DNA from 3 places in the Mesorhizobium sp. USDA 4413 genome. Region 2 is predicted to be linked to each of the others. Evidence: riboswitches for the same ligand, from Rfam matches in the RefSeq annotation. Region 2 holds a riboswitch; each other region holds the start of a gene.
What was found. A riboswitch is a leader RNA that binds a small molecule or an ion and turns the genes downstream of it on or off. The one in region 2 is predicted to bind thiamine pyrophosphate.
Positions count from the first base shown of each region.

Region 1: it holds a riboswitch for thiamine pyrophosphate, as region 2 does, so the genes downstream of both, thiC (phosphomethylpyrimidine synthase ThiC) here and thiC (phosphomethylpyrimidine synthase ThiC) in region 2, are expected to answer to the same signal.
Region 3: it holds a riboswitch for thiamine pyrophosphate, as region 2 does, so the genes downstream of both, thiB (thiamine ABC transporter substrate binding subunit) here and thiC (phosphomethylpyrimidine synthase ThiC) in region 2, are expected to answer to the same signal.

Region 1 covers NZ_JBVPRP010000001.1:2,609,330-2,617,032, reverse strand. Annotated here, with positions in the region: gene ACVMIM_RS12550 (Fic family protein) at 1-1,452, shown strand, start outside; TPP riboswitch at 1,658-1,773, shown strand; gene thiC (phosphomethylpyrimidine synthase ThiC) at 1,877-3,715, shown strand; gene thiO (glycine oxidase ThiO) at 3,719-4,726, shown strand; gene thiS (sulfur carrier protein ThiS) at 4,695-4,892, shown strand; gene ACVMIM_RS12530 (thiazole synthase) at 4,896-5,669, shown strand; gene ACVMIM_RS12525 (thiamine phosphate synthase) at 5,666-6,271, shown strand; gene ACVMIM_RS12520 (hydroxymethylpyrimidine/phosphomethylpyrimidine kinase) at 6,262-7,038, shown strand; gene ACVMIM_RS12515 (hypothetical protein) at 7,484-7,703, shown strand, end outside.
Region 2 covers NZ_JBVPRP010000001.1:5,111,451-5,119,153, reverse strand. Annotated here, with positions in the region: gene ACVMIM_RS25140 (hypothetical protein) at 1-1,132, shown strand, start outside; gene ACVMIM_RS25135 (FkbM family methyltransferase) at 1,129-1,887, shown strand; TPP riboswitch at 2,089-2,204, shown strand; gene thiC (phosphomethylpyrimidine synthase ThiC) at 2,308-4,146, shown strand; gene thiO (glycine oxidase ThiO) at 4,150-5,157, shown strand; gene thiS (sulfur carrier protein ThiS) at 5,126-5,323, shown strand; gene ACVMIM_RS25115 (thiazole synthase) at 5,327-6,100, shown strand; gene ACVMIM_RS25110 (thiamine phosphate synthase) at 6,097-6,702, shown strand; gene ACVMIM_RS25105 (hydroxymethylpyrimidine/phosphomethylpyrimidine kinase) at 6,693-7,472, shown strand; gene ACVMIM_RS25100 (GcvT family protein) at 7,613-7,703, shown strand, end outside.
Region 3 covers NZ_JBVPRP010000001.1:292,322-300,024, reverse strand. Annotated here, with positions in the region: gene ACVMIM_RS01505 (ABC-F family ATP-binding cassette domain-containing protein) at 1-1,064, opposite strand, end outside; gene ACVMIM_RS01500 (thiamine diphosphokinase) at 1,066-1,710, opposite strand; TPP riboswitch at 1,846-1,951, shown strand; gene thiB (thiamine ABC transporter substrate binding subunit) at 2,004-3,005, shown strand; gene thiP (thiamine/thiamine pyrophosphate ABC transporter permease) at 3,249-4,862, shown strand; gene thiQ (thiamine ABC transporter ATP-binding protein) at 4,862-5,650, shown strand; gene ACVMIM_RS01480 (M48 family metalloprotease) at 5,800-7,269, shown strand; gene ACVMIM_RS01475 (caspase family protein) at 7,338-7,703, opposite strand, start outside.

The DNA.
Region 1 (7,703 bases), 2.5 Mb from region 2:
GCCCTGATCGGAGCCTATGGTCTCGCTGTGCCATTGCCGCGAACGTTGTCTGCCACCGGCCAGCATCATCGCGTTACCGAACGGAATGGCTGGCGGATCATGACGCCCCGCCATGCTCCGCATCCAACCCTCGAAGGCCACCTAACCTTCGCGCTCAAGTACGAAGGGCTCGACCTAGCCGTCCTCAAGCGGCTCTTCCAAGTGACCGGTCCGGGGCCGATCGAGGCGCTGGTCCGTGAAAGCCCGAGCGGCGGTTATGCCCGCCGAATCTGGTTTTTATATGAATGGCTGACAGGCGCGCGTCTCGATCTGCCCGATGCTGATGCCGGACGCTATGTTCCGATCATCGATCCCGAGCTGCAGTGGTCCGGACCCGAGAAAACCGTCTCGCGCTACCGCATAAAGGACAATCTCCCCGGTACGCCTGAGTTCTGCCCTCTGGTGTTCCGCACCAAGACGCTCGAAAAATTCATCGGCCTTGAGCTGGCGCGACGCGCGGAGGCAATCGTAGCGGACGTGCCGCGCGACCTCCTTGCTCGGACCGCCGCCTTTCTTTTGCTCAAAGACTCCCGATCAAGCTACGCGATCGAGGGCGAGCGCCCGCCGGAAGATCGCATCCAACGCTGGGGCCGCGCTATCGCCGAAGCTGGCCGGCAACCAATCGATCGCGATGAGTTGCTTCGCCTGCAAAGAATTGTCCTCGGCGATGCCCGTTTCGTGAGACTTGGCTTTCGAAAGGAGGGAGGCTTCGTCGGTGAGCATGACAGGGAGAATCGCATGCCCCTGCCCGATCACATCAGCGCTCGGCCTGAGGACCTGCCGCGGCTGATTGACGGGATGATGGCCTTCGATCAAGGCCCCGCGAAAAACCTTGATGCAGTCATCGCCGCCGCTATCCTCGCCTTCGGCTTTGTCTATATCCACCCGTTCGAGGACGGAAACGGCCGTATTCACCGCTATCTAATCCATCACGTCCTTGCCACGCACGGCTTCAATCCGTCGGGAGTGGTGTTTCCCGTCTCGGCCGCGATCCTGGACCAGATAGATGAGTACCGGCGCGTGCTCGAGAGCTATTCCCGGCGCCTTTTGCCATTGGTCCACTGGGAAGCGACGCCGCAATTCAACGTCCGGGTGCTGAATGACACCGGGGATTTCTACCGATTTTTCGACGCAACCCCGCAAGCCGAATTCCTCTATTCCTGCGTTCAAAGGACGATCGAACGGGACCTTCCCGACGAAACCGCTTTTCTGCAGCGCTACGATCATTTCCGGCGACAGATCGGTACCTTTATCGACCTGCCCGACCGGCTAACCGATCTACTCTTCCGTTTCCTCCATCAGAATGGTGGCCACCTGTCGAACCGCGCCCGCCAAAAGGAATTCGCCGAGCTGACCAACGACGAGGCAAGGCGCATCGAAGCGATCTACGCGCAAACCTTTGGTGCCGATTGAAGGCGAGCTCATCGCAAGAATCGAACTTTCAGTCCGGTGATTTGACAATCTTCTTGTCCCTTCCCCGCCCTGTCTCGGGCGCGCGATTTGTCGCCGCCATGTGCGCGAACTGTTTCCCGCAGTTTGATCAGCAGCCGATCAGCGCCGCGGCCTGCCCGCTGCCCGAACGCGCTTGACAAAGCGGCGCCGGCCCGGTCAATTCGCAAGCATTCACCAGGGGAGTCCCGGCAAGGGGCTGAGATACTGCTGGCTTTGCGGCGCAGTGACCCGTTGAACCTGATCCAGTTCATACTGGCGGAGGGACGGTGCAAGCGCTTTGCGGGAGTTCATGCCCGAAGACCTGTCTCGGCAGGTAAACCGAAGCGTCTTTTCATCCTTCCGGCACAGAACTGGGTCTCCAATGCAACGAGCAAAGGAGCCTCAAATGAATGCCCTGACCCCGACCGTATCGACCGGGCCGCTGCCGGCTTCGCGGAAGATCCACAAACCCGGCGTCCTGCATCCGCGAATCAGGGTGCCGATGCGCGAGATCGCGGTGCACCCGACTGCCGGCGAGCCGCCGGTGACGGTCTACGACCCGTCAGGCCCCTACACCGACCCCGCGATCGAAACCGATATCGAGAAGGGCCTTACCCGGTTTCGGCAAGACTGGATTGCCGCGCGCGGCGATGTCGAAGCCTATGATGGTCGCCACCTCAGGCCCGAGGACAACGGATTTGCGACAGGCGAGCGCCTGACGCGGGGATTTCCGATCCGCAACCGTCCGCTGCGGGCCAAGGCCGGCAAGGCCGTGACGCAGCTTGCCTATGCGCGCGCTGGCATCATCACGCCCGAAATGGAATTCGCGGCCATCCGCGAGAATCTCGGTCGCGAGATGCTGCGCGGCAGGCTTGAACAGGACGGCGAGGCATTTGGCGCATCGATCCCGGATTTCGTCACACCGGAATTCGTACGCGACGAGGTGGCGCGGGGCCGCGCGATCATTCCCGCCAACATCAATCACCCCGAGAGCGAGCCGATGATCATCGGCCGCAATTTCCTGGTGAAGATCAACGCCAATATCGGCAATTCCGCCGTCACCTCCTCGATGGCCGAAGAGGTCGAAAAGATGGTCTGGGCGATCCGCTGGGGCGCCGACACTGTCATGGACCTGTCGACCGGCCGCAACATCCACAACATCCGCGAATGGATCGTGCGCAACGCGCCGGTGCCGATCGGCACGGTGCCGCTCTACCAGGCGCTGGAGAAGGTGGGCGGCGTCGCCGAAGATCTGAGCTGGGAGGTCTATCGCGACACGCTGATCGAGCAGGCCGAGCAAGGCGTCGACTATTTCACCATTCATGCAGGCGTGCGGCTGCATTATATCCCGCTGACCGTCGACAGGGTCACGGGCATCGTCTCCCGCGGCGGCTCGATCATGGCGAAATGGTGTCTGCACCATCATCGCGAAAGCTTCCTCTACGAGCATTTCGATGAGATATGCGATATCGCCCGGGCTTATGACGTCTCCTTCTCGCTCGGCGACGGCCTTCGCCCCGGCTCGATCGCCGATGCCAATGATAAAGCGCAGTTCGCCGAGCTGGAGACGCTTGGCGAACTGACTAAGATCGCCTGGGCAAAGGACTGCCAGGTGATGATCGAAGGCCCGGGCCATGTTCCCATGCACAAGATCAAGCAGAACATGGACAAGCAGCTTGCCGTTTGCGGTGAGGCGCCTTTCTACACGCTTGGGCCGCTGACCACGGACATCGCGCCCGGCTACGACCACATCACCTCCGGCATCGGCGCCGCCATGATCGGCTGGTTCGGCACAGCCATGCTCTGCTATGTGACGCCGAAGGAACATCTCGGACTGCCCGACCGCAACGACGTCAAGACCGGGGTCATCACATACAAGATCGCCGCGCATGCAGCCGATCTCGCCAAGGGGCACCCGGCGGCGAAGATCCGCGACGACGCGCTGTCGCGGGCGCGGTTCGAGTTCCGCTGGGAAGACCAGTTCAACTTGTCGCTCGATCCCGAGACGGCGCGTTCGCTCCACGACGAGACGTTGCCCAAGGAGGCGCATAAAGTCGCGCACTTCTGCTCGATGTGCGGACCGAAATTCTGCTCCATGCGCATCTCCCACGACATTCGCGCGGAAGCGCAAAAGGAGGGGATGGCGGCGATGGCGGAGAAATACCGCGCAGGCGGCGATCTCTATATGCCGGTCAAAACGTCGGAAGAACAGCCTTCGGCGCTTGATGATCAGGCGTCGCGCTGAGTCATGCGCCGTGTGCTTGTCAAAGGCGCCGGTGTGGCAGGCCTCACCGTCGCCCATGAATTGGCTGCGCGGGGTGCGTCGGTTACGGTTGCTGAAATCAGGGGCCGGATAGGCGGCAAGGCCTCCTGGCTTGCCGGCGGTATGCTCGCTCCCTGGTGCGAGCGCGAAAGCGCCGAAGAGGCGGTTGTCACGCTCGGCAAAACTTCGGCCGAGTGGTGGGAAAGGACACTGCCCGGGCTCGTGACGAAAGCCGGTACTCTCGTTGTCGCCCATGCGCGCGATGCATCCGAGCTTGCCCGTTATGCGGCTCGCACGGGCAATTGCGAATCCGTCGACGAAGAGGCGCTTGCCGCCCTCGAGCCCGATCTTGCCGATCGCTTCCGCGAGGGGGTGTTCTTTGCCGGCGAAGCTCATCTCGATCCGCGCCGGGTTCTCGAAGCGCTGGCCGGCAAACTGCGCACAATGGGCGTCATCTTCCTCTTCGAGGCGGGCGAGATCGCTCCTTCCGGCTTCGATCAGGTGATCGATTGCACGGGCATGGCGCGGGCCGACGACGACTTGCGCGGCGTGCGCGGCGAAATGCTGATCCTCCACACGCGTGAGGTCTCACTCGCCCGGCCGGTGCGTCTGCTCCATCCGCGTCATCCGATCTATGTGGTGCCGCGGGCCGATCATCACTTCATGGTCGGCGCGACCATGATCGAAAGCGACCATGACGGGCCGATTACCGCCCGTTCGCTTATGGAGCTCCTTAATGCGGCCTACGCACTTCATCCGGCGTTCGGCGAGGCCGAGATCGTCGAAACGGGCGTGGGCGTTCGCCCTGCCTATCCCGACAATCTGCCACGGGTAAAGCGTCGGAGGGACGGCGCGATCACGATCAACGGCCTTTACCGGCACGGTTTCCTGCTTTCACCGGCCATGGCCGAGCAGGCTGCCGACCTTCTCTTCAATTCATCTGCCGACCTGGAGTCTGAAAATGAAGCTGATCGTCAACGGCGAAGCGCTTGAAGCCAAGGCGGCGACGCTCGACGCCCTTTTGAAGGAGCTGGACTACGAGGGCGGCTGGCTCGCCACCGCGCTGAACGGCGATGTCGTACCCGCGGCCAAACGGCCGGAATTCCAGTTGAGCGAGGGCGATCGGATCGAAATCCTGTCGCCCATGCAGGGAGGCTAGCCGATGTTCGAGCTTTTCGGGACAAAATTGGCCTCGCGTCTGCTGCTGGGCACCGCGCAATATCCTTCCCCGGCGGTGCTCGCCGAAGCGGTCAAGGCCTCGGGCACCTCGGTGGTGACGGCCTCGCTGCGCCGTGAAATGGCTGGCGGCAGGGGCGGCGAGAAATTCTGGTCGCTGGTCAACTCCCTCGGTGCGAGAATCCTGCCCAACACCGCCGGCTGTCACTCCGTGAGGGAAGCCGTCACGACTGCGAAGATGGCGCGCGAGGTCTTCGGCACGTCCTGGATCAAGCTCGAAGTGATCGGCAATCACGACACGCTGCAGCCCGACGTGTTCGGCTTGGTCGAGGCGGCCCGCATCCTTTGCGAGGACGGCTTCGACGTATTCCCCTATACCACCGACGACCTTGTCGTCGCCGAGCGGCTGCTGGGGGCAGGCTGCAAGGTCCTGATGCCGTGGTGCGCGCCGATCGGTTCGGCGCTCGGGCCGGTCAACATAATGGCGCTCCGTTCGATGCGCGGGCATTTCCCCGACGTTCCGTTGATCATCGATGCGGGGCTCGGACGCCCGTCGCACGCGGCAACCGTCATGGAGCTTGGCTTCGACGCCGTGCTCCTCAACACGGCGGTCGCCAAGGCTGCCGATCCTGTGGGCATGGCGCGGGCTTTCAGCAAGGCGGTCGATGCCGGCCGCGAAGCCTATGGTTCGGGCCTGCTCGAGCCGCGCGACGTCGCCGTGCCATCGACGCCTACGATCGGCAGGGCGGTTTTTTCATGAAGCTCGATCCCTTCTACCTTATCGTCGACAGCGCCGCCTGGATCGAGCGGCTGGTGCCGCTCGGCGTCAGGCTGGTGCAGCTACGCATCAAGGACATGGACGAGGACAGGCTGCGTATGGAGGTCCGCAAGGCAAAAGCCTTGTGCGCACGACACGACTGCCAGCTCATCGTCAACGATCATTGGCGCCTGGCGATCGAGGAGCGCTGCGACTTCGTCCATCTCGGCCAGGAGGATCTGCAGGCCGCCAACCTGCCGGAGATACGGGCGGCCGGCATCAGGCTCGGACTGAGCACCCACGACTATGCTGAGCTGGAGACGGCCATGGCAGCCACGCCCGACTACGTCGCGCTCGGTCCCGTTTATCCGACCATCCTGAAGAAGATGAAATGGGCGCCGCAGGGGCTCGGAAGGGTTCGCGCCTGGAAGGACGCTGTCGCACCCATTCCGCTGGTCGCTATCGGCGGCCTCAATCCCGAGCGGCTCGACGGCGTTTTCGGAGCCGGTGCCGACAGCGCTGCGGTGGTGACGGACATAACGCTGAACCCGGATCCCGAGGCCCGCACCGGGGAATGGATCGAAAAGACTGCCCCATGGCGCTGAACCGAGACCCATATGTGCTCGTCGTCGGCGGATCGGATTCCAGTGGAGGCGCGGGAATTGCGCGCGACATCGAGACGATCTCTGGCATTGGCTTGCGAGCTTGCGTTGCCGTCACCGCGGTAACGGTGCAGACACACCAATCCGTCACGGCAATCCACCATATGCAGCCCGGTCTGGTCGCCGATCAGATGCGCGCGGCGCTGCGGGCCAACAGAGTGTCGGCGATAAAGATCGGCATGCTTTCGACGGGACGCGTCGTCGAGGCGGTTGCCGCTGTGCTCAGCGAAAATCCGCGAATACCGGCAGTCCTCGACCCGGTGCTGGCTTCCTCGTCGGGCAGGCAACTGCTGGAACCGGGTGCGATCGGGGTCCTGAAGCGCGATCTCATGCCGCTTTGCCGTCTCGTCACGCCGAACCTTGTCGAGCTGGCGATCCTGACCGGTTCGGATTTGGCCGTGGACGACGATGATGCGCTGCGGCAGGGGCGGCGATTGCTTGCGGACGGGCCGCAGGCGCTGCTGATCAAAGGCGGCCATGCGGAAGGACCTACGTCCACAGACATCCTGTTGAGTCCCGGCCGGGAACCCATCCGCTTCGACATGCCCAGGCTTGCCGGATCTATGCGTGGAACCGGCTGCATGCTGACCAGCGCGATCGCGGCGCATCTAGCGACCGGGGATTTGATCGAGAAAGCCGTGCTCCAGGCCAAGCTTCTTGTCTTCGAAAAGATTTCGAAGAACCCCATGTGGGGATCGGGCTCGCGATAGTCGCCCCTGCTTCGCCTCGAAGGATCATGTTCGCCGGCCGAATGCGTCATGACTAACGCATCTGGATGCTGGCCGCTTCTTGTGGCTCTTGTTCGTCGATTGGTGATTTCGGTTCAGCCGACAATAAGCGGCGGGAGGATCGCCGCCACTTTTTTATCGTTTAGGACAGCGATTGCGATCGGCTCCAAGACGAGCGTCGTACGGGCGCTGCCGTGCAGCACACTTGCGATAGGGCATCCTCATGCTGACGATTCGGGGTTGACGATGCACCATCCTACTGAGGGACTACATGTCTGGCTTTGAAGCTCGCAGAATATGAGCAAAGGGGTGGGCGAATTTGTTTGCTTTGCTGGCAGCTGTGCAGGCCCTCCTGATCATAGATCGCCACGCTCCAGGACTTTCAATCGAGTCATACCGGTATGATGCCGCCTGGAAGACCGCGGTCATGTTTTTCGGCATCCTGAAATTGGCGGTGGTGGGCCATCCAGCACGATCCATGACGAGCACGGCGTGTGCGGCCCTTTTCAACATGGCGGCTGATCTCGTCCATAGGGCGTTGCGTGGCCTCAGTGTCGCCAAAGGGCAGACCCAGAGCGGCACCGGCGCCGCGCCGGGCAAATTGCGCCAAGCAGATATGCACTCTTTTAGCGCTGATGGGCCGCCTG
Region 2 (7,703 bases):
GATCGGGGCGGTCGCCTTCTCGCTCTATATCCTGCTCACCGCCGCGACCGCTTGGTTCATGCCTGACACCAATTGGGACATGCTGCCCTATCTGGCGATCGCCGAGGAAGGCGCCTATCCCGATCCGAAGGCGCTGCATGACTATGCCTACAGCGCGGTCAAGGCTGGCGTGTCGGCCGGCGATTACAAGACGCTGACGGACGACGGCGGCGGTTTCCGCAGCCATATGGCGCAGAATGCTGCCGACTTCCACTCGCTGCTCGGCATGTACCGGATCAAGTTCCTCTATGCCGAGATCCTGTCCACCCTCAGCCATGTCGTCTCGCCGGTGGAGGCGATGCGGCTGTTGCAGGCCTTCTCGGTGCTTCTGTTCGGCGCCGTCACGCTCGCCTGGCTGCGCGCAGAAGGCGCGCTGGCGCTGGCGCCGGTCGCCGGCGCCATCCTGATCATGGCCGATTTCGGCGACGCGGCGCGGGCCTCGACGCCGGACCTTTTGTGTTCGGCGCTGTTCCTGGGCGGGGTTTTTTCCTACGTGCGCAAGCGCGACGCGGCGACGGCGATCCTACTTTTCCTCGCTTTCATGGCCAGGCCCGACAACCTCGTCTTCCTCGCCATTTTCGCGGTGCTGCTGGTCGCTTTCCGCGAACGAGCATGGGGGGCACTGGCCGGCTTCGCGGCATCCTTTATTGCTTATTTCGCCATCTCGCACTGGGCGCAGCATCCCGGCTGGTGGCCGCATCTTTGGTTCTCCAGCATCGAGCAGCATTACAATATGGTCGGCTTCGAACCGCCGTTCTCGGTGGCCGCCTATCTGAAGGCCTTTGCCGCGTCGGTGGTGCGCGCGATCAGCATCAACAGCTGGGTCGGTGTTTCGGTCCTGGCGCTGGCCGGCTGGTTCGGGCTCGAGCGCGCTGGCTTCCGGCTGGACCGCCGCGCCGGCATCCTGCTCGCGGCGCTCGTGCTCGGCGTGCTGGCGAAATTCGCCGTCTTCCCGATCCACGACACCCGCATCTATTTCCCCAATCTTCTGCCGCCCTTCCTGCTGCTGGCCGCGCCGCTGATGGCGCTGTGGGCAGCGAGCCAGGGCGGGCGCCGCGCGGCGCTGCAGGTCGTTCCTGGAAATAAGTCATGAGCTCGCTTTCGGGCTTCGCGCGCGTTCTCCTGTCGCTCGGCCTTCCGGCCGGCCTGCTCGATCGCGGCCCGGCGCTGCACGGCACGAAATTCCTCGCCAAGGCGTCGCTGAAGGCACGTTTCGGGGGCAATGGCCGGCCGTTCCAGATGGTCAATGTCGGCGCCTGCGACGGCGCGCTGTTCGACGATGTGACACCCTGGCTGCACCGCATTCCGGGGGCGCGCGCCATGCTGGTCGAGCCGATCCCCTACAATCAGAAGCGGCTTCGCGCCAATTACCCGGATGCCGACCGCTTCATCATCGAACCGGTAGCGGTGACCAGAACCAACGGCACGATCACGGTCCACACCTTCGATGCCGCCGCGCTCGAGGCCGGCACGCTGCCGATCGAGTTCATCGGCTGCTCATCGGTCACCGACACCAACCTGATGTCAGGCAAGAACGCCTGGGGCGAGGCCGACGCCAACTTCAACAAGTTTGCGCAGCATCTGAAGGACATCGAAGTGCCGTCGGAGACCTTGCAGACGCTGCTCGACCGCAACGGCATTACCTATATCGACGCTTTCCTGGTCGACTGCGAAGGCGCCGACTGGATGGTGTTCGAGCAGCTCGACCTTAAGCGCTACCGCCCCGGCATGATCAAGATCGAGGTCGGCGCGCTGCCGGCGGCCGAGATCGGCCAGGTCGTCGTCAAGCTGAAGACCGCCGGCTACCAGGTCGGCTTCCAGGCCGAGGACATCTGGGCCTTCGCCTAGAGCGGTTCATTGTTTCGCGGTAAACGGCGAACCGCTCGATCTCCTTGTTTTGATGCAATTCCCGGACGGAAGGCTACGATGAAGTCGCCGAGCCCGACCGTTCACACTTTCCTGGAATTGCTCTCGCTTGCGCCATCGAACCCGATTTGCCGTCCGGGGCCGAACGCGCTTGACAAGATGGCTCCGGCCCGTCCACCCTAGGCCATTCACCAGGGGAGTCCCGGCAAGGGGCTGAGATACTGCTGGCTTCGCGGCGCAGTGACCCGTTGAACCTGATCCAGTTCATACTGGCGTAGGGACGGTGCAAGCGCTTTGCGGGAGTTCATGCCCGAAGACCTGTTCAAGCAGGCAGATCGAAGCGTCTTTTCATCCTTCCGGCACAGAACTGGGTCTCCAATGCAACGAGCAAAGGAGCCTCAAATGAATGCCTTGACCCCGACCGTATCGACCGGGCCATTGCCCGCTTCGCGCAAGATCTACAAATCCGGCATCCTCCATCCGCAAATCAGGGTGCCGATGCGCGAGATCGCGGTGCACCCGACTGCCGGCGAGCCGCCGGTGACGGTCTACGACCCGTCGGGCCCCTACACCGACCCCGCGATCGAAACCGATATCGAGAAGGGCCTTACCCGGTTTCGGCAAGACTGGATCGTCGCGCGCGGCGATGTCGAGCCCTATGACGGCCGCCACGTCAGGCCGGAGGACAACGGATTTGCGACAGGCGAGCGCCTGACGCGGGGATTTCCGATCCGCAACCGTCCGCTGCGGGCGAAAGCCGGCAAGGCGGTGACGCAGCTTGCCTATGCGCGCGCTGGCATCATCACGCCCGAAATGGAATTCGCGGCCATCCGCGAGAATCTCGGTCGCGAGATGCTGCGCGGCAGGCTTGAACAGGACGGCGAGGCATTTGGCGCATCAATCCCGGATTTCGTCACACCGGAATTCGTACGCGACGAGGTGGCGCGAGGCCGTGCGATCATTCCCGCCAACATCAATCATCCCGAGAGCGAGCCGATGATCATCGGCCGCAATTTCCTGGTGAAGATCAACGCCAATATCGGCAATTCCGCCGTCACCTCCTCGATGGCCGAAGAGGTCGAAAAGATGGTCTGGGCGATCCGCTGGGGCGCCGACACTGTCATGGACCTGTCGACCGGCCGCAACATCCACAACATCCGCGAATGGATCGTGCGCAACGCGCCGGTGCCGATCGGCACGGTGCCGCTCTACCAGGCGCTGGAGAAGGTGGGCGGCGTCGCCGAAGATCTGAGCTGGGAGGTCTATCGCGACACGCTGATCGAGCAGGCCGAGCAAGGCGTCGACTATTTCACCATCCATGCAGGCGTGCGGCTGCATTATATCCCCCTGACCGTCGACAGGATCACGGGCATCGTCTCCCGTGGCGGCTCGATCATGGCGAAATGGTGTCTGCACCATCATCGCGAAAGCTTCCTCTACGAGCATTTCGAGGAGATATGCGATATCGCCCGGGCTTATGACGTCTCCTTCTCGCTCGGCGACGGCCTTCGCCCCGGCTCGATCGCCGATGCCAATGATAAAGCGCAGTTCGCCGAGCTGGAGACGCTTGGCGAACTGACTAAGATCGCCTGGGCAAAGGACTGCCAGGTGATGATCGAAGGCCCGGGCCATGTTCCCATGCACAAGATCAAGCAGAACATGGACAAGCAGCTTGCCTTCTGCGGCGAGGCGCCTTTCTACACGCTTGGGCCGCTGACAACGGACATCGCGCCCGGCTACGACCACATCACCTCCGGCATCGGCGCCGCCATGATCGGCTGGTTCGGCACAGCCATGCTCTGCTATGTGACGCCGAAGGAACATCTCGGACTGCCCGACCGCAACGACGTCAAGACCGGGGTCATCACATACAAGATCGCCGCGCATGCAGCCGATCTCGCCAAGGGGCACCCGGCGGCGAAGATCCGCGACGACGCGCTGTCGCGGGCGCGGTTCGAGTTCCGCTGGGAAGACCAGTTCAACTTGTCGCTCGATCCCGAGACGGCGCGTTCGCTCCACGACGAGACGTTGCCCAAGGAGGCGCATAAAGTCGCGCACTTCTGCTCGATGTGCGGACCGAAATTCTGCTCCATGCGCATCTCCCACGACATTCGCGCGGAAGCGCAAAAGGAGGGGATGGCGGCGATGGCGGAGAAATACCGCGCAGGCGGCGATCTCTATATGCCGGTCAAAACGTCGGAAGAACAGCCTTCGGCGCTTGATGATCAGGCGTCGCGCTGAGTCATGCGCCGTGTGCTTGTCAAAGGCGCCGGTGTGGCAGGCCTCACCGTCGCCCATGAATTGGCTGCGCGGGGTGCGTCGGTTACGGTTGCTGAAATCAGGGGCCGGATAGGCGGCAAGGCCTCCTGGCTTGCCGGCGGTATGCTCGCTCCCTGGTGCGAGCGCGAAAGCGCCGAAGAGGCGGTTGTCACGCTCGGCAAAACTTCGGCCGAGTGGTGGGAAAGGACACTGCCCGGGCTCGTGACGAAAGCCGGTACTCTCGTTGTCGCCCATGCGCGCGATGCATCCGAGCTTGCCCGTTATGCGGCTCGCACGGGCAATTGCGAATCCGTCGACGAAGAGGCGCTTGCCGCCCTCGAGCCCGATCTTGCCGATCGCTTCCGCGAGGGGGTGTTCTTTGCCGGCGAAGCTCATCTCGATCCGCGCCGGGTTCTCGAAGCGCTGGCCGGCAAACTGCGCACAATGGGCGTCATCTTCCTCTTCGAGGCGGGCGAGATCGCTCCTTCCGGCTTCGATCAGGTGATCGATTGCACGGGCATGGCGCGGGCCGACGACGACTTGCGCGGCGTGCGCGGCGAAATGCTGATCCTCCACACGCGTGAGGTCTCACTCGCCCGGCCGGTGCGTCTGCTCCATCCGCGTCATCCGATCTATGTGGTGCCGCGGGCCGATCATCACTTCATGGTCGGCGCGACCATGATCGAAAGCGACCATGACGGGCCGATTACCGCCCGTTCGCTTATGGAGCTCCTTAATGCGGCCTACGCACTTCATCCGGCGTTCGGCGAGGCCGAGATCGTCGAAACGGGCGTGGGCGTTCGCCCTGCCTATCCCGACAATCTGCCACGGGTAAAGCGTCGGAAGGACGGCGCGATCACGATCAACGGCCTTTACCGGCACGGTTTCCTGCTTTCACCGGCCATGGCCGAGCAGGCTGCCGACCTTCTCTTCAATTCATCTGCCGACCTGGAGTCTGAAAATGAAGCTGATCGTCAACGGCGAAGCGCTTGAAGCCAAGGCGGCGACGCTCGACGCCCTTTTGAAGGAGCTGGACTACGAGGGCGGCTGGCTCGCCACCGCGCTGAACGGCGATGTCGTACCCGCGGCCAAACGGCCGGAATTCCAGTTGAGCGAGGGCGATCGGATCGAAATCCTGTCGCCCATGCAGGGAGGCTAGCCGATGTTCGAGCTTTTCGGGACAAAATTGGCCTCGCGTCTGCTGCTGGGCACCGCGCAATATCCTTCCCCGGCGGTGCTCGCCGAAGCGGTCAAGGCCTCGGGCACCTCGGTGGTGACGGCCTCGCTGCGCCGTGAAATGGCTGGCGGCAGGGGCGGCGAGAAATTCTGGTCGCTGGTCAACTCCCTCGGTGCGAGAATCCTGCCCAACACCGCCGGCTGTCACTCCGTGAGGGAAGCCGTCACGACTGCGAAGATGGCGCGCGAGGTCTTCGGCACGTCCTGGATCAAGCTCGAAGTGATCGGCAATCACGACACGCTGCAGCCCGACGTGTTCGGCTTGGTCGAGGCGGCCCGCATCCTTTGCGAGGACGGTTTCGACGTATTCCCCTATACCACCGACGACCTTGTCGTCACCGAGCGGCTGCTGGAGGCAGGCTGCAAGGTCCTGATGCCGTGGTGCGCGCCGATCGGTTCGGCGCTCGGGCCGGTCAACATAATGGCGCTCCGTTCGATGCGCGGGCATTTCCCCGACGTTCCGTTGATCGTCGATGCGGGGCTCGGACGGCCGTCGCACGCGGCAACCGTCATGGAGCTTGGCTTCGACGCCGTGCTCCTCAACACGGCGGTCGCCAAGGCTGCCGATCCTGTGGCCATGGCGCGGGCTTTCAGCAAGGCGGTCGATGCCGGCCGCGAAGCGTATGGTTCGGGCCTGCTCGAGCCGCGCGACGTCGCCGTGCCATCGACGCCTACGATCGGCAGGGCGGTTTTTTCATGAAGCTCGATCCCTTCTACCTCATCGTCGACAGCGCCGCCTGGATCGAGCGGCTGGTGCCGCTCGGCGTCAGGCTGGTGCAGCTACGCATCAAGGACATGGACGAGGACAGGCTGCGTATGGAGGTCCGCAAGGCAAAAGCCTTGTGCGCACGACACGACTGCCAGCTCATCGTCAACGATCATTGGCGCCTGGCGATCGAGGAGCGCTGCGACTTCGTCCATCTCGGCCAGGAGGATCTGCAGGCCGCCAACCTGCCGGAGATACGGGCGGCCGGCATCAGGCTCGGACTGAGCACCCACGACTATGCTGAGCTGGAGACGGCCATGGCAGCCACGCCCGACTACGTCGCGCTTGGTCCCGTTTATCCGACCATCCTGAAGAAGATGAAATGGGCGCCGCAGGGGCTCGAAAGAGTTCACGCCTGGAAGGACGCTGTCGCACCCATTCCGCTGGTCGCTATCGGCGGTCTCAATCCCGAGCGGCTCGACGGCGTTTTCGGAGCCGGTGCCGACAGCGCTGCGGTGGTGACGGATATAACGCTGAACCCGGATCCCGAGGCGCGCACCGGGGAATGGATCGAAAAGACTGCCCCATGGCGCTGAACCGGGACCCATATGTGCTCGTCGTCGGCGGATCGGATTCCAGTGGAGGCGCGGGAATTGCGCGCGACATCGAGACGATCTCTGGCATCGGCTTGCGCGCTTGCGTTGCCGTCACCGCGGTAACGGTGCAGACACACCAATCCGTCACGGCAACCCACCATATGCAGCCTGGTCTGGTCGCCGATCAGATGCGCGCGGCGCTGCGGGCCAACAGGGTCTCCGCGATAAAGATCGGCATGCTTTCGACGGGACGCGTCATCGCGGCGGTTGCCGCCGTGCTCAGCGAAAATCCGCGGATACCGGCAGTCCTCGACCCGGTGTTGGCTTCCTCGTCGGGCAGGCAACTGCTGGAACCGGGGGCGATCGGAGTCTTGAAGCGCGATCTCATGCCGCTTTGCCGTCTCGTCACGCCGAACCTTGTCGAGCTGGCGATCCTGACCGGTTCGGATTTGGCCGTGGACGACGATGATACGCTGCGGCAGGGGAGGCGATTGCTTGCGGCCGGGCCGCAGGCACTGCTCATCAAAGGCGGCCATGCGACGGGACCCAGATCAACGGATATCCTGTTGAGCCCTGGACAAGAACCTATCCACGTCGACATGCCAAGGCTTGCCGGCTCGATGCGTGGGACCGGCTGCATGCTGGCGAGCGCGATCGCGGCACATCTGGCCGGTGCGAAACCGCTCGAGGACAGCGTGCGCGAAGGCAAGCGGCTTGTCTTCGAAAAGCTCCTGCGGTGTATCGAGCGCGAACTCGGCTCCGGGGCATAAGATAAGCAATTCTTCGCCCATGACAGTCTGGGCCGGCGTCAGGGTCGCTCGGTCTTTTCCTAATGTCGCAAACAGGCTTCAATCTCCCCACCGCTCCGCCCTATAGTCCCGCCCGCTTTATCCCTTTGGAGTCGCGGGCAATGGCAGAGTTTCCGAAAAAGGCGAAGGTCGTCATCGTCGGCCTGGGCGGTATCGTCGGCGCGTCGGTCGCGCATCACCTGATCGAGCGCG
Region 3 (7,703 bases), 4.8 Mb from region 2:
TCGCGTTTCTGGTCGAGCGTCGCGATCTCCAGATTGACACCGAGCCGCACGGTGCCTGCATCCGGCGCCAACTCGCCGGTCAGCATTTTCAACAATGTCGTCTTGCCGGCGCCGTTGGGGCCGACCAGGCCGACGCGGTCGCCGCGCTGGATGCGGGTCGAGAAGCCCTTGACCACGGTGAGATCGCCAAAACTCTTGTCGATACCCTTGGCCTCGATCACCAGCTTGCCGGATTCGACGGCGTCGCTTGCCACCATGGTGGCGGTGCCCTCGGCACCGCGATGGCTGCGGAAACGCTGGCGCATGGCCTGCAATTCGCCGAGGCGGCGCATGTTGCGCTTGCGCCTGGCGGTCACGCCATAGCGCAGCCAATGCTCCTCGCGCACGATCTGGCGGCCGAGCTTGTGCTGTTCGCGCTCTTCTTCTTCCAGCACCTGGTCGCGCCATTCCTCGAAATGGGCGAAGCCCTTGTCCAGCCGCCGCGTCTGGCCGCGATCGAGCCAGACCGTGGCGCGCGAGACGCGCTCGAGAAAGCGGCGGTCGTGCGAGATCAGGATCACCGCCGACGAGGTGCGGGCAAGCTCTTCTTCCAGCCACTCAATCACCGAAAGATCGAGATGATTGGTCGGCTCGTCGAGCAAAAGGATGTCGGGCTCGGGCGCCATGACGCGGGCAAGAGCGGCGCGCCGCGCCTCGCCGCCGGAAAGGTCGTTCGGTCGTTCCTCACCGGTGAGGCCGAGATGTTCCATCAGATAGCTGGCGCGATGCGGATCGTCGGCCGGGCCGAGACCTGCCTCGACATAGGCGCGCACGCTGGCGAAGCCGTCCATGTCCGGCATCTGCGGCAGATAGCGGACCGTGGCCGAGGGCTGACGGAAGACCTCGCCGTCCTGCGGCTCGATCATCCCGGCGGCGATCTTGAGCAGCGTCGACTTGCCCGAGCCGTTGCGGCCGACCAGCGCGATCTTCTCGCCGGCGGATGCGCTGAGCGCCGCGCCGTCGAGCAGCGGCGTGCCGCCGAAGGTCAATTTAATGCCATCGAGATTGAGGAGTGGCGGCGCCATATCAGCTTTCTGGAAGAGGATAGGGGCGGGCCAGCAGCAGCGCCCGGCCGCGCTCCAGCGCGATTCCAAGCTGCCCTTTGACCTCGTTTGATATAGTGAGCGAGGAGCCGAACGCCACCTCGACGCGGTCGAGCGGCCATTTGGCGCCGGTGACCGTCAGCCCGGCGAGCTCGGAGAAGCCGAGCACCGAAAACAAGGTGCCGTCAGCATAGTCGAAACCGGCACTGCCGGGCAAAACCGGAACGCCTTCCTGCGCGCCGCTCGTCAGCAGCACGGTGGTGCCCGCCTCGGCCAGCCGCATGGCGAGCGCCAGATGCAGGAAGGCGTGGTCGGCGCGCTTGCCGCCGAAGGCTCCGGCCAACAGGAGGCTGGTCGCGCCGCGCTGAAGCGCTTCCGCTATGGCGAGCTCTCCGTCGGTCATGTCCTTTTCGGTCGGGAAGATCTTTCGCGGAACGGCGGCCAGATCTACGGGCAGGTTCGCCGGCACCGAGTCGAAATCGCCGACCCAGAGTTCCGGCACTAGGCCAAGCATGCGGGCATGGCCGATGCCGGCATCGGCGGCGATGACGCGCGAATCCTCGATCTGGCGTTCGAGCCGGGGCGTGCGAATGAGCTCGCCGCCAAGCAGAATGGTGAATGTGCCCATGGGCGTCGCCCTTACCAGCCCACCGGGCGAAACGGAAGTCGGATGCAGTGCGCTTCGGCCCGCGTCCTGCCTCAGAACATTAGCTGCCCGGCAAACTTCCGCTTGCGCGGCGCTTCGGCCGCGCTTATCTCTCGAAGCGCTCTAACGGGGTGCCGGACGTGATCCGGCTGAGAGGCAATCGAGCCAACCCGCTGAACCTGATCCGGTTTGTACCGGCGGAGGGATTAGACGTTTCGGACCATCCGGCGCCTCAATTCCTTGTCACTCTAACGAAGGAGGCGCCGATGCGCGCAATGCTGTCCAATCTCATTGTTGCAACCGGTCTTTTATCGCTCCTGGCCGGCGTCGCGCCTGCCCAGGCAAAGGACAAGCTCACCGTTTACACCTATGAGAGCTTCACCGCCGATTGGGGTCCGGGACCGGCGGTGAAGAAGGAATTCGAGGCCGAATGCGGCTGCGATCTCCAATTCGTCTCGGTGGCCGACGGAGTGGCGCTCCTCAACCGCGTCAAGCTGGAGGGCGCCGGCACCAAGGCCGATATCGTGCTTGGCCTCGACACCAATCTCACCGCCGATGCCAAGGCGAGCGGCCTGTTCGCGCCGCATGGCGAAGTCTCGGGCATCAATGTGCCGGGCGGCTGGAGCGACGACACTTTCGTGCCTTTCGACTATGGCTATTTCGCCGTGGTCTATGACACGCAGAAGCTGAAGACGCCGCCGAAGAGCCTGAAGGATCTGGTCGAGGGTGCCGGAACCGACAAGATCGTCATCCAGGATCCGCGCACCTCGACGCCCGGCCTCGGCCTGCTCCTGTGGGTGAAGTCTGTCTATGGCGACAAGGCGCCGGAAGCCTGGGCCAAGCTCAAGTCGAAAGTCCTGACGGTGACACCCGGCTGGAGCGAGGCCTATGGCCTGTTCACCAAGGGCGAGGCGCCGATGGTACTCTCCTACACCACCTCGCCGGCCTACCACATGGTGGCTGAGAACACCGAGCGCTATCAGGCGGCCTCTTTCGAGGAGGGCGAATACCTGCAGATCGAGGTTGCCGGCATCACGACGACCGGCGCGAAGAACCCGCTGGCACAGAAGTTTATCGCCTTCATGACCGGGCCGAAGTTCCAGGACGTCATTCCGGAGACCAACTGGATGTTCCCGGCCGGAAAGACCGACAAGCCGCTCAACCCGGCCTTCGACAAACTGGTGAAGCCGACCAAGACCCTGTTGTTCAGCCCACAGGAAGTCGCGGCCAACCGCAAGGCCTGGGTGGATGAGTGGCTGGCGGTGATGAGCAAGTAGCTGGTCTTGGTTATTATCCTTCCAAGATGATTGCTCTACGGCGCCCCCCTCTGTCCTGCCGGACATCTCCCCCTCAAGGGGGGAGATCAGCTGTCATCTCGACTTTCGCCATTCTCCAACGCCGCAGGACTGAGCGGGGTGCCAAAGCTGCCAATCTCTCCCCTAGAGGGGGAGATATCCGGCAGAACAGAGGGGGGCGCGAAGGAACGCGGCGTTCGCTAGGTCGAACCCAAATGGTGCTGCGTGCGGCCGCGCGCTGACTCCCGCGTCACCGCCGGCGTCTTCGCCCTTGCGGCCATCGCGCTGCTCATCGGCGGTGCCTTCGCCGGCCTTGCCGTCGAAGGCGCGCATGATCTTTCCGGTGCTGCCGCCGCTTTCGACGGCTACCTCCTGCGCGTCGCCCGCTTCACGCTGTGGCAGGCGGCTCTCTCGACGCTGCTGTCGGTCGCGCCGGCGCTGTTGGTGGCGCGCGCTTTATCGAGGCATCCAAGCTTCCCCGGCCGCGCCCTGATCCTGCAATTGTTCACCTTGCCGCTGGCGTTGCCGGCGATTGTCGCCGCGCTCGGCATCTTGGCGCTCTACGGTCGGGCCGGATATTTTGCCGGCGTCTTCGCCGGGCTTGGCGGCGGCGAATGGCCGGGGATCTACGGCCTCTCCGGCATCCTGGTCGCGCATGTCTTCTTCAACCTGCCACTGGCGACGCGCCTCTTCCTCGAGGCGCTGGGCACCGTTCCCGCCGACCAGTGGCGACTGGCGAGCCAGCTCGGCATGGGCGCCCGGCCAGCCTTCCGGCTGATCGAATGGCCGGTGCTGCGCGCCGCCTTGCCGGGAATTGCGGGGCTGGTCTTCATGCTCTGCATCACCTCCTTCACCATCGTGCTGACGCTGGGTGGCGGTCCGGCCGCGACGACGCTGGAGGTCGCCATCTACCAGGCGCTGCGCTTCGATTTCGATCCCGCGCGCGCCGTGGTGCTGACGCTGCTGCAGATCGCGCTCACCTTCATCGTGGTCGTCGCACTCACACGGCTCGGCGCCAACACGGTCGGCGACGCCAATCTGCCGGTGGCGCCGCGCCGCTACATCTCGGCAAGCCGCATGGAGATCGTGCTGAATGCCGGCCTCATCACGCTTGGCCTGCTGTTTGTCGCCGGACCGATGCTGGCGACGGTGTTTTCAGGCCTGGAGGCCAACCTCGGCCGGCTGGCGGGTGAAGAGGCGGTGCGTCGCGCGACGCTCACCAGCGCGGGCCTTGCCTTGCTTGCGGCGCTGCTCAGCGTGACGCTGTCGCTGGCGTTGATTGCGGCGCGGCGCGCGCTGGCCCTGCGGCGCCGCTCGGGGAGCACCATGTCGCTGCTCGAACATGCCGCCGACACGGGCGCCGGCTTCGTGCTTGTCGTGCCGCCGATCGTGCTTGGCGCCGGCTGGTTCCTGACGCTCCGCAACCTCACCGATGTCTTCGCCGTCGCGCCGGTCATGGTCGTCGCCGTCAACGCGGTGATGGCGATGCCCTTCGCCATCCGTGCCATCCGCCCGGCCTATGACGCGGCGAGCGAGCGCCATGAGCGGCTTTGCCTGGCGCTCGGCATATCCGGATGGACCCGGCTCAGCCTGATCGACTGGCCGTCATTGAGGCGGCCCTTGGCGATCGGCTTTGCATTCGCCATGGCGCTGTCGCTCGGCGATCTCGGCGTGATCGCGCTGTTCGGCAGCGATTCCGTGCAGACCTTGCCCTATCTGCTTTTGGCGCGCATGGGCAGCTATCGGACCGCCGACGCCGCGGGACTTGCCTTGCTGCTCGGCCTGGTCTGCCTGATGCTGGTGGTCGCCGCCGACCGGCTGGGGCGGGAAGGAAAGTGATGACGACGACCATCGACGGCACAGCGGCGAAAAAGGGCCTAACGGTCGCGCTGGATGGCGTCTCGTTCAGCTATGGCGAGTCTTCCTTCCGCTTCGATGCCGAATTCGCGGCCGGCAGGATCACCGCCATCATGGGGCCGAGCGGTTCCGGCAAGTCGACGCTGCTCAATCTGATAGCCGGCTTCGAAACGCCCGATACAGGCAAGGTGCTGATCGGCGGCATCGATGTCGGCAACCTGAGCCCTTCGGCGCGACCGGTGTCGATGGTGTTCCAGGAAAACAATTTGTTCGCGCATCTTTCCGTCGAAGCCAATGTCGGGCTCGGCCGCTCGCCGTCGCTGAGGCTCGGCGACGCCGACCGCATTGCCGTCGCCGAGGCGCTGGCGCGTGTCGGCCTGACGGGTAAGGAAAAGCGGCTGCCGCGCGAGCTCTCCGGCGGCGAGCGGCAGCGCGTGGCGCTGGCGAGGGTGCTGCTGCGCGACCGGCCGGTACTGCTGCTCGACGAGCCTTTCGCATCGCTCGGCCCGGCGCTGCGCGAGGACATGCTCGACCTTGTCGCCGGCATCCATGCCGAGCGCGAAATGACGGTGCTGTTCGTCACGCATCAGCCGGAAGATGCGCGCCGCATCGGCGAGGACGTGGCATTTCTCGATGAAGGCACGATCGCGGCGGCCGGGCCGGCCGACGATTTCTTCGATCGGTCTGGACCGGATGCCTTCAGGCGCTATATCGGCGATCGAGGCGGCACCGTTGCCGGAACACAACATATTGCCCGGAAGCGGACATAATTTGCGGCCAAACCGGCAATGGGTGATTTGGCGTTTGCTTGCCTTGTCCGGGGGAGTGTGGCTAGGTCCGGCCATGCTGGTCCGGGTGGTGATTTGCCGAAAGATTTCGAAAGGAAGCCGATCTGTCGACCGGCACTGAGAAAGTGTGGATGAGGCCACTGGCACGGTTTTTCGCGCTGGCAAGCGTTGCCGTGGCGCTGGCCAGCTGCCAGATGTTCACGCCGCCGGACGTGCAGGAGAGCGGCTTCCAGCCCTCCGACAAGCCGATCACCGTCGACAATGTCGTCGCCAACGCCAAGCTCGCCGAAATGGCGAAGGCGCAGCATCCCCGGATTCTCGCCACCTATGGCGGCGAATATTCCGATCCGAAGCTGGAACGCATGGTGGCCAAGGTCGTCGGTAACCTGACGGTGGTGTCGGCCAACCCGACCCAGACCTATCGCATCACCATCCTCAATTCGCCCAACGTCAACGCCTTCGCGCTGCCGGGCGGCTATCTCTATGTGACGCGCGGGTTGCTGGCGCTGGCCAACGACTCCTCCGAGCTTGCCGCCGTCATCGCGCATGAGATGGGCCACGTCACCGCCAATCATGGACTGCAGCGGCAGCAGCTCGAGGCCGAGGAAGGCCTGGCCACCAAGGTGGTTTCCGACGTTCTGGGCGACAGCCCGACCGCCAAGGCGGCGCTGATCCGCGGCAAGCTCAGGCTTGCGCAATTCTCGCGCAATCAGGAACTGCAGGCCGACGCCATCGGCATCAAGTCGATCGGCGAGGCGGGCTACGATCCTTACGCCGCCGGCCGCTTCCTGCAGTCGATGTCGGCCTATACGGATTTCCGCTCCGTCAGCGGCGCCACCGACGCCAGCCTCGACTTCCTGGCGACGCACCCCAACACGCCGCAGCGTATCGAGCTGGCGCAGCGCCTTGCGCGCAATTTCGGCCCGCCCGGCGTCGGCACGCGTGATCGCGACGCATTCCTGGCCGGCATAGACGGCCTGCTTTACGGCGACACGCCGGAAGAAGGCTATGTGCGCGGCCAGACCTTCATGCACCCCAATCTCGGCGTATCCTTCACCGTGCCGGACGGTTTCGTCATCGACAATTCGGCGGCCGCGGTCACCGCGACCGGGCCTGGCGACATCGCCATCCGCTTCGACGGGGTGGCGATCGACAAGTCGGTCTCGCTCACCGATTACATCCGCAGCGGCTGGGTGGCGGGGCTCGAAGACGCCAGCGTGCGCCAGGAGACGATTAACGGCAACGACGCGGCGATAGCGCATGCCAGTGCCCAAGGCTGGCAGTTCGACATCGCGGTGATCCGCGCCGGCGGGCAGGTCTACAGGCTGCTGACAGCGGCGCCCTCTGCCAGCGCGTCGCTGGATCCGGTCGCGCGCTCGGTCAGCGGCTCCTTCCGCGTGCTGAGCCCGGCCGAGAAGGCGGCGCTGAAGCCGCTGCATATCCGGGTCGTCACCGTGCAGCCCGGCCAGACCATGGGCTCGCTCGCGGCCCAGATGGTCGGCGTCGACCGCAAGCTCGACCTGTTCCGCGTGCTCAACGCCATGTCGCCGGGCGCCAGCGTATCGGCCGGCGACAAGGTCAAGATCGTCACCGACAAGTAGGGACTCGCGAGTTCAGCCCGACCGGGCGCCGCCGGCTTGACCAATCGCCCGGTCGGGGGCCGTTGTCGTCACAAGCCGTCGCTACCGGTGCTGCCACCCTCACTTTGGCTACCACCGGTAGTGCCACCACCGGTGCCGCCACCCTCACTTTGGCCACCTCCGGTAGTGCCGCCGCCCGTACTGCCGCCGGCGCCACTGCCACTCCAGGGTGGCCTCCCGGTTTCCGTTGGCACCGGCTTGATCCCAGGTTTTTCCGGAACTGTCGGTGTGACGGGCTTCGGTTTCGACACGGGCACGCGGATCACCTTTATCTTCGTGATGACCTTCGGGGGTTTGCACGCTATGACCACGGGGGTGCTTCGCGCGGGAAGGCCCAGGATGCCCATCGAATACACGTTTTGCCGCTCCATGCCCGCCTTCAGGAAAGCCAGGGC